Regions from separate parts of the Bacillus cereus group sp. BfR-BA-01360 genome, predicted to be linked through region 2. Evidence: riboswitches for the same ligand, from Rfam matches in the RefSeq annotation. Region 2 holds a riboswitch; each other region holds the start of a gene.

Region 1 (3,291 bases), on a different contig from region 2:
ATGCAGTAGAAAACGGCGCAACAATTATTATTGGTAACAAACGTGAGCGCAACTTAATCTATCCAACAATTATCGATAACGTAACAGAAGAAATGAAGGTGGCTTGGGAAGAACCATTTGGTCCAATCCTTCCAATTATCCGCGTTTCTTCTGATGAAGAAGCAATTGAAATTGCAAACAAATCTGAGTTTGGTCTACAAGCAAGTGTCTTCACAAAAGACATTAATAAAGCATTTGCAATTGCAAACAAAATCGATACTGGTTCTGTTCAAATTAACGGACGTACAGAACGCGGCCCTGACCACTTCCCATTCATCGGTGTAAAAGGCTCTGGTATGGGCGCACAAGGTATTCGTAAAAGCCTTGAGTCTATGACGCGTGAAAAAGTAACTGTATTAAACTTAGTTTAATCTTATATGTAGAAGCCAATCTAGTTTTAGATCGGCTTCTTTTTTATTCAAAGCTATTTTCGTAAACATCGTTGTTTTTTATAAAATGAAATTTTCATGTGATTTGTTGTATAATATATATGGAATTATTTTGCAGATTGGTCGGAGGTAATTTTATGAATTTGCTTAATATCTCTTTTATAATATTGATAATGGCAGGATTATTATTGGTTATTTATGGATTGCAGAAAAAATCCCAATTATCAATGTTCTTTGGTGGGATGGCCTTCTTAGCACCAATATTTTATTTCATTAGTTGGACTCCCGTTTTACCTTTTGTTGCCCCGATTGCATTGATAATTTCATTTCTTGGGAAGAAAAAAGGTAAAAACGCTTAAACAGACTCTTTAAAGGGTCTATTTTTTATACACACTTTAACATTTCAACTGTTGTATCATTACGCTGAAATAAGCATTTTCCTATTTCGAGCCAACGGTACTAATAAAGATAATTGTCCAAATATTTCATAGCACCCCGTTGAAAACGCACTAGCCATTCTTAATCACAAACTCTTCTCTATAATCTGATTATTGCTATATCCATTGACGTATAAAAATTCATTTGTTACCCTTGTTTATGTTAATTAAATACATAAATCCTCATTCGTATCTCGGTGAGGTAGAGGTTGCAGTCATTAAGAGTATCATTTTAGGAGATGGAGTGGCATCGATGAATAAATGAGAAAGGAATGATTGCCGAAGTAAGATGTGTCCACTATGCACACTTGCTGGGTCTGCTATTTAATAAATGCAGAACTGTCACAAACAACTGTTTGTGGAGAGCTATCGAGAGGTATGTCGTGGGTTTCCTATAAGATAGAAAGCACGTGCGACGATCGTAGGTGTTTTTTTTGTTTTGTACGAAGCTTGCCTTACTTCCTTTTCGGAAGACATACATATCTCCTTGCTTGACTTGGTTATACTAACTTTGGAGGTATTTTTTATGCAACAGAAAAAATGGGGCTTTTGGGTACTAACAGCATTTGTTGTCGGCAATATGGTTGGCGCTGGTATTTTCATGGTGCCAAGTACATTAGCACAAACAGCAAGCCCTCTTGGTGTTACGTTAGCTTGGTTAACAACCGGATTCGGTGTTTTAATGTTAGCCCTTGTTTTTGGCAATTTAGCAATTCGTCGTTCGGATTTAACGACAGGACCACAAAGTCACGCTTATGCTTTATTCTCATCACCTAAGAAGAAAAAAATGGCTGGATTCAGCATGGTGTGGGGCTACTGGGTCGCAAACTGGGCAAGTAATGTTGCCATTATTACATCTTTTGCAGGTTATTTATCGCTTTTCTTCCCAATTATGAAAGATACACGACTATTATTTACAATCGGTACTTTCGATGTGGAAGTTGGAAAGCTCATTACATTTTCCATGTGTTCTTTCTTATTATGGGGAACACATATCATTTTAACAAACGGTGTAAATGGAGCTGGAAAATTAAACTTTTTAGCAACAACAACAAAGGTAACAGGATTCCTTCTATTTATCATAGTAACTTTATTTGCATTCCAAGCTTCAAAGTTTGGACAATGGTACACACCAATTGTTGATAAAGAAGGTGTATCGCATGGGCTACTTTCACAAGTAAACTTAGCAGCTCTAACAACGCTTTGGGCATTTATCGGCATTGAGTCTGCTGTTCTTTTATCAAATCGGGCAAAATCCCCAAGAACAGTGAAACATGCAACCGTAGCTGGATTATTAATCACTGTTGCAATTTATTTAGGAATCACCATCTTAACAATGGGTGTTCTTCACATAGATAAATTGCAGATTTCAGAACGTCCATTAGCTGATGCATTAAATGCCGCTATGGGGCACGGCGGAGGAAAATTAATGGCGCTCCTTGCTCTTACTTCTCTCTTCGGTTCCATTTTAGGCTGGATTTTATTAAGCTCAGAAGTACCTTATCAAGCAGCAAAAGAAGGTTTCTTTCCTTCCTTCTTTGCGAAAACAAATAAAAAAGGAAGCCCCATTTATTCACTAAGACTGACAAATATTATGTCACAAGTTTTCCTATTCTCGACATTATCAGGTACAATCGCTGAAGCTTATACATTTGTCATTACGGTATCAACATTAGCTTACTTAATTCCATATCTCGTTTCACCAATTTTCCAATTAAAACTGGTTGTAACTGGTGAAACATATAAAAATGAACTAGGTTCCAGAATATTAGACGGAATCATTGCAGTCATTGCACTATGCTATGCACTATGGGTGATTAAAACGGGCTCTTCTGATCTAAAAACATTCCTTCTTGGAATCGGCTTATTTATAGTCGGATTTGCCTTTTATCCATTAATGAATCGCGATACAAAACAAAATAAAAGCGAGCAAGTTGCCTAAAGCAATTTGCTCGCTTTTATTTTCACTTTATAATAGAAATAGAGGTGAAAAACATGTCAATTGAAACATTATGGAGTGCTCGCTTTCAAAAGCATTTGCAAAACATGTTCACATATTTTACTCGTATGATCAATGGACTTTTGTATAGCTTTATTTTTCTCACATGTATCGGTGCTTATTATTACGCACAATTTTTAAAAACGTCTCCTTCTAAAGTCATCTCATTATTCATCATCGTTATTTTACTTACTATTATACTCATGAGATGCCCGGTTCGGACGTTTCTGCAGAAGCCTGATGCTGTCTATTTACTAGCGCTTGAAGAACAATTAACATCTTATTTTAAGAAAGCTCTTCTATATAATTATATCGTTCAGTTGTTCCCATTACTGTTCACTTTTCTTATCATCACACCGCTCGCCATGCAAATCTTACATATGACATTACCTTCCTTATGCACTTCCTTTTTCATTCTTATACTAGT
Region 2 (3,291 bases):
ACCAAAGGCTCTTTTCTCAAGTGAGAAAAGAGCCTTTTTATTTATTATTACAGGGGGATTATATATGCAGAAATTAATTGTCTTTGCTATTATTGGTTTTTTTGCTCAACTCATTGATGGAGCACTTGGAATGGCGTACGGGGTCACATCTACCTCATTATTATTAATGTTTGGAATCGCACCAGCCGTTGCCTCTGCTTCTGTTCATTTAGCTGAAGTGGTCACAACAGCCGCATCTGGATTTTCTCATGCACGCTTTGGAAATGTCGATAAATATACTGTTTCAAGGCTTACATTACCAGGGGCAATCGGCGCTTTTGTCGGAGCTTGTTTTTTAAGCAATTTACCTGGTGACGTAATTAAACCATACATTTCTTTATTTTTATTCTCTTTAGGTGTCTATATTTTATTACGATTTATTATTCAAAAACAAATTGTTACATCTAATACACGTATGTCTAGCAAACAACTGATTCCTCTCGGTTTATTTGCGGGATTCATTGACTCAACTGGCGGCGGGGGCTGGGGCCCTATCACTACACCAGTACTTCTCGCGCGTGGGAATGAAGCAAGAAAAGTGATTGGTTCTGTAGATACGAGCGAATTTCCTGTCGCATTAGCAGCGACAATTGGTTTTTTTATTTCTTTAGGATGGGAACAAGTAAGCTGGATTTGGGTATTCGCTTTAATGCTAGGTGGGATTATTGCCGCTCCGATTGCAGCATGGTTAGTTCGAATTGTACCGTCTCATTTACTTGGCGTACTTGTTGGTGGATTGATTATCTTCACAAATATTCGAACACTTCTTACAGCACTCCAAGTAGATCCAACGATTATTACACTTTCTTATATCGCTGTAGGACTTATCATTATTATCGCTCTATTTTTATCTATTCGTAACCACTCCCAGTTAACAAAGCAAAGCGTTAACTATCCAACTGACCAAAAACAAATATTACCTTAATACCAAAAGCATGATACCGCTTAAAGGATCATGCTTTTTTATCTATTCTACGCTATCTTAATTGTTGCTTTATCATCTTTCCCGTTTTGCCTACTTGTTTCGTATTTCATGTTTCCAGCACACGAATAGACTTGATGTTATTATGAAGTATTTTAGCTCGCATTGTTTCAACTTTTGAAGTCTGAAATGCCCAGAGAACCAGCACTTCAGCTGCTTCCGTTGCATATCTCTTGTTCCAACGTTCCTCAAGACCCCCTATCCAATTTCCACTTCTTTCTATCTATTTGGTGCGCCTTTAAATCCAATGTCACCAATCATCACACCATCGCTTTTTCGAACAACAAACTAACTTCCTCAATACAACAAAGAAGCATCTTCTTTTAATTTCCGCACATAAATTTCAATATGTGATCCGTTATCGTATCTTTGTTCAGCCGTAATATACAGCGTTTCTCCTGTACATGATATAATCTGTTTGTTGCTAAACGCATTCCCCTTCCTTCAATACGCTTTTTAAAAGTCCATCAATAAATAATGAATGTTCATTTAACATTACATATCTCGTTACATTTTGTCTTTTTCTGAATTTTCTTTTAATTTTTAAAGGATTTTCTCTTCTTTTTTGCGAAACATTTGTATAACAACTTTTTTATCATTCTATTTACATACAAAATAGGTTCGGGCGGAGTTTTGAAAACGTTTCCGATGTAATAACCAACTTTTTTGATCCTTTCCTACAAAAATCCCTTGCAATATTTTCAAAAAGTCATTACAATTGCCATATATTAAAAATCATAACAATAAACAAATCCTCATCAATCCGATGAGGTAGAGGTTGCGGCTTTTAAGAGTAAAGCGGATGAGACACAGAGAATGTCTATGACCCCGTTTGAAAGGAAAAGTTGCCGAAGTTTATATTTCTTCTCTGGGAATATAAGTTGGGGCTGTCTCCGAATAGGAACAGAACTGTCACGTTTACAAAATACCGTGTAAACGTGGGGTGCTATCTTAACGGAAGGGTATGATGGGGTGGTTATTTTGAAACGTTCCGCCAAAGTCCTTTGGCGTTTTTTTATATTCCCCCGCTCCTTCCTATCTTAAAAAAAGGAGTGTTATACATGAATAACATAGCAGATCAAGCTACCTCTAAAACGCAACAATCCACACAAAATCAAGGTGAACTGAGACGAGGTCTGAAATCGCGTCACCTTACAATGATTTCTCTCGGCGGTACAATTGGTACTGGTTTATTTCTTGCCAGCGGTGGTGTTATTCACTCAGCTGGTCCTGGCGGTGCACTTGTCGCATATGTCGCAATTGGAATTATGGTTTATTTTTTAATGACAAGCTTAGCTGAATTAGCAGCATATATGCCTGTCGCTGGGTCTTTTAGCACATACGCAACAAAATTCGTTGATCCATCACTCGGATTTGCACTTGGCTGGAATTATTGGTATAACTGGGCAATCACAATTGCAGCAGAGCTTGCTGCTGTGACATTAATTATGAAATTTTGGTTTCCAAATACTCCTTCTCTTATTTGGAGTGCCATTTGTTTAGCTATTATGTTTCTTTTAAACTATTTATCTGTTAAAGGATTTGGCGAAGCGGAATATTGGTTTGCACTCATTAAAGTAGCAACTGTTATTCTCTTTTTAATTGTTGGATTTATGATGATTTTCGGCATTATGGGCGGAGAGCCAGTCGGTTTTAAAAATTTCACAGTTGCAGATGCACCATTTAGCGGCGGCATTATGGCTATTATCGGTGTCTTTATGGCAGCTGGATTCTCATTCCAAGGAACTGAATTATTAGGTGTAGCCGCAGGCGAAACTTCTGATCCAGAGCGCAGCATTCCAAAAGCAATTCGTTCTATCTTTTGGCGCATTTTACTATTTTATATTTTTGCTATTCTTGTAATCGGATTATTGATTCCTTATACAACAGATAGTCTTGCTGCAAGCGATGTTACCGTGAGTCCATTTACACTTGTATTTGAAAAAGCTGGTGTCGCTTTCGCTGCTTCTGTTATGAATGCTGTTATTTTAACTGCTGTTCTATCTGCTGGAAACTCTGGAATGTATGCTTCTACTCGTATGCTTTGGGATTTAGCTCGTCAAGGAAAAGCACCGAAGTTTTTAGGAAAACTAAATAAACGTGGTGTACCAGTAAATGCTTTAATCGCTACATCATTAGTTGGTAGCGCAGCATTCTTAGCTTCATTATTCGGAGATGGTATTGTATACGTTTGGTTATTAAACGCATCTGGAATGTCCGGCTTTATTGCTTGGATCGGAATCGCTATTAGTCACTACCGCTTCCGTAAA
Region 3 (3,291 bases), on a different contig from region 2:
CTGCATCTTTTGTGTCTACATAGTTTTTAATTTCAGAAAAGCCATCTCCGCTCGCAAATACACGCTCGGCAGAATTTTTCGATTGAAGTGTAATATCAAATACATGATATGTGTATAATCCTAAATTTTTAACGACTGTTTGTCGATCAAAAGATCTTGAGAACAACTGTGGTTTATAAATGATAGATACAATGAGCTGTAATGCTAATAAAGCTGTAATACTACCGAAAAAGGTTCTCTTTTCTGTTTTTGATAACGGTGTTGTATTGCAGAACTTCGGAAACTTACGTGAAAGAAACATTAAGATGATTACATCTGCAAATAAAAGTAATGTTTTATACGTAAAGAGTTCTTTAATACTTGTTCCTAAATCAGCCATATTATTCGTTTGGAATAAAACAGGAAATGTAACAAAATCATTATAAAACCCGTAAAACATTGCATTCCCAAATAAAATAAAGGAAAAAATAAAGCTGATTCCAATAATAAGTCGATTTCGATATTTCGATGCAAGCAGTGCAAACCCAAAGAATAATAGTAAAGAAGCTAGCGGGTTGAACAAGAGCATGATTTCTTCAAAGAAATTATCAATTTTAATATCGAAAGCTAGCTTGTACACAATATATGTTTTTGTCCATAATAAAACGACTGCGACAAGCGCAAATCGTAATTTTGGAAACAAGTGTTGCAGCATATAGTATACTCCTTTCCTACGTTTATGACAGTTCTTGTAATTGTACTTTGCTAAGTAGAAGCTTCACTTTATATATACGAACAGCCTTATATGGTTATGATTATTGTACTATGTGTACCATTATACGAGAAGAGAAAAGAATTGTGGATGCTTTTTGTGAGAATCGATTAGAACAAGAGAAGTGGGAGATAATAAAATGAAATGACAATCATGCAAAGAACGGAATCAAACATTGCATGAGAATGGGAGGATATCATGAAAAAAATAATTTATTTCGTACTATGTAGTATCTGCATTGTATGTTCTTTTCCTAGATCAGCTGCGGCTCAATACGATGCTCCTTTGCTGGAAGATGCTCTTTACTCAGTATTGTTTCCACAAATAAACGCTGCAATGGAAAAGCATTATGGAAAATTAAAGCCGTATGATTGCCCGAAAATCGTTAGCTTAAAAAAACTTTATAGCGGTACATATGTATTTCAAGCAGTCATTGAAGTAACGAAATATGAACCAGGCACAGGGGGAGAAAAAGTGCCTCCTTTTGAGAAAGTTAACGTCACTTTTAATAATGAAGAAGGGGAGTGGAACGTAACAAAGGTGGAGGTAAAGCGTTTATCAGATCATACAAAAATAAATTGTAAAAAATAGTTTGACAAATAAATTATCTCTTTGGTATTGTTAATAGCAACATAAGATGTTTGACAAATAAATAGACTTACCTCATCTATTCTCAAAGGTAGAGGCCGCGATAGGAAAGAGTAAACTATAGGAGATTGAGTGGAATCGTTGATTATAGTCTGAAAGGGACTGTCGCCGAAATATAAGAATAACCACATTATTCATATATTGGGACTATGTTGAATAAATGTAGTACTGTCATAAGATTTATTTTTATGGAGAGCTATTTGGAGATGTTGATGCGGTTTCTTATTTGAGAAGATAACAACTTGTTTATTTTTTCAATATGTATAATTTCTAATAAGAAACGCGTGTGAACATTGTTCCGCGCGTTTTTTCTTTATCTTGTATAATTCTCCCCCGCCTTAAGATTTCGAGAAGAATAAGGGGGGATTGGTGAGGGCTCACAATCAGTAGGGGAGGAAGAACTCCTACTGATTAAAGTTTTACTTTATCTAAAAGCGTGACAATGAATAGAAGATTGGGGTTATGAGTTTTAGAGAAAATAAGGGAGGAATTTACATGTATTTACACGGCACGAGCCGGATTAATGAACAAGGACACTTAGAAATTGGAGGGTGCGATACAACGCAGTTGGCGAAACGATATGGGACACCGCTTTATGTATATGATGAAACTGCAATTAGGGAAAATTGTCGTGCGTTTCACCATGCTTTTCAAAAAAGCGGGTTCTCTTATCAAGTAGCATATGCAAGTAAAGCGTTCTTGTGCATGGAGATGTGCCGAGTAGCATTAGAGGAAAATATGTCTTTAGATGTTGTTTCGGGCGGGGAGTTATATACCGCTTTACAAGCAGGATTTCCAGCATCACGCATTCATTTTCATGGGAATAATAAAACAGAAGAAGAAATGAGAATGGCGCTAGAAGCAAATATTGGATGTTTTGTAGTAGATAACTTTTTTGAATTAGAAGTATTACATGATTTAGCGGAGCAGTATAAAAAAATGGTGAATATATTGATTCGTGTCACACCTGGTGTAGAGGCGCATACACATGAATATATTACAACAGGCCAAGATGATTCGAAATTTGGTTTTGGTGTTTCAAACGGGCAAGCACTGCACGCTATGGAACGTGCATTAGAAAAAACAAATTATAATGTGTTAGGTATACATTCGCATATTGGTTCGCAAATTTTTGAAACAGCAGGTTTTATTCGTGCGATTGAAGTATTACATCATTTTTTAGAAGGAGTAAAAACAAAAACAGGTTATACAATTTCGGTGCTGAATGTAGGGGGGGGATTTGGTATTCGTTATACGGAATCGGATACACCACTTACTCTTGAGGCGTATGTGCAAGCTGTAACAGATGCGGTAAGAGAGCGATTTACAGCATGTGAGTATCCACTTCCGGAAATATGGATTGAACCTGGTCGCAGTATTGTTGGTGATGCAGGAACAACAATTTATACAGTAGGCGCAATAAAAAATATTCCTGGTATTCGTAAATATGTTTCAGTCGATGGGGGAATGACAGATAATTTAAGGCCTGCATTATATGGTGCACGCTATGAAGCGATGCTTGCAAACCGTGCAAATGTAGCAAACGAAGAAGTTGTCTCAATTGCAGGGAAATGTTGTGAGAGCGGAGATATGTTAATATGGGATGTTTATCTTCCGCAAGTAGTCTCTTCAGATCTATTAGCGGTGTCTTGTACAGGTGCATACGGGTATTCTATGGCAAATAATTATAATCGGATTCGTAGGCCAGCCGTTGTATTTGCGAAAGATGGAACATCTCAAGTGGTAGTGGAACGCGAGTCGTATGAAAATATAATTGGGAACGATCGCATACGTATAAACGAGCTCGTTTAAAATAAAAAGGAGTTGTTCAAAAGGGAACAATTCCTTTTTTAAATAAAAAATATAAAATATATCGGAAAACTAGGATTGAA

What was found. Region 2 has a riboswitch for lysine ahead of MR056_RS14435 (amino acid permease). Riboswitches for the same ligand answer to the same signal wherever they lie in the genome.
Region 1: another riboswitch for lysine. It lies ahead of MR056_RS15015 (amino acid permease); the one in region 2 lies ahead of MR056_RS14435 (amino acid permease).
Region 3: another riboswitch for lysine. It lies ahead of lysA (diaminopimelate decarboxylase); the one in region 2 lies ahead of MR056_RS14435 (amino acid permease).

What each region holds. Positions count from the first base shown of each region.
Region 1 is NZ_JAKUFV010000016.1:58,623-61,913, reverse strand. Features, by position in the region: gene MR056_RS15025 (NADP-dependent glyceraldehyde-3-phosphate dehydrogenase) at 1-410, shown strand, start outside; gene MR056_RS15020 (hypothetical protein) at 566-787, shown strand; lysine riboswitch at 1,061-1,242, shown strand; gene MR056_RS15015 (amino acid permease) at 1,392-2,807, shown strand; gene MR056_RS15010 (ABC transporter permease) at 2,861-3,291, shown strand, end outside.
Region 2 is NZ_JAKUFV010000015.1:44,930-48,220, reverse strand. Features, by position in the region: gene MR056_RS14445 (sulfite exporter TauE/SafE family protein) at 65-964, shown strand; gene MR056_RS22710 (GNAT family N-acetyltransferase) at 1,071-1,223, opposite strand; lysine riboswitch at 1,786-1,978, shown strand; gene MR056_RS14435 (amino acid permease) at 2,083-3,291, shown strand, end outside.
Region 3 is NZ_JAKUFV010000003.1:146,387-149,677, forward strand. Features, by position in the region: gene MR056_RS04375 (LTA synthase family protein) at 1-694, opposite strand, end outside; gene MR056_RS04380 (DUF3888 domain-containing protein) at 950-1,342, shown strand; lysine riboswitch at 1,424-1,606, shown strand; gene lysA (diaminopimelate decarboxylase) at 1,895-3,211, shown strand.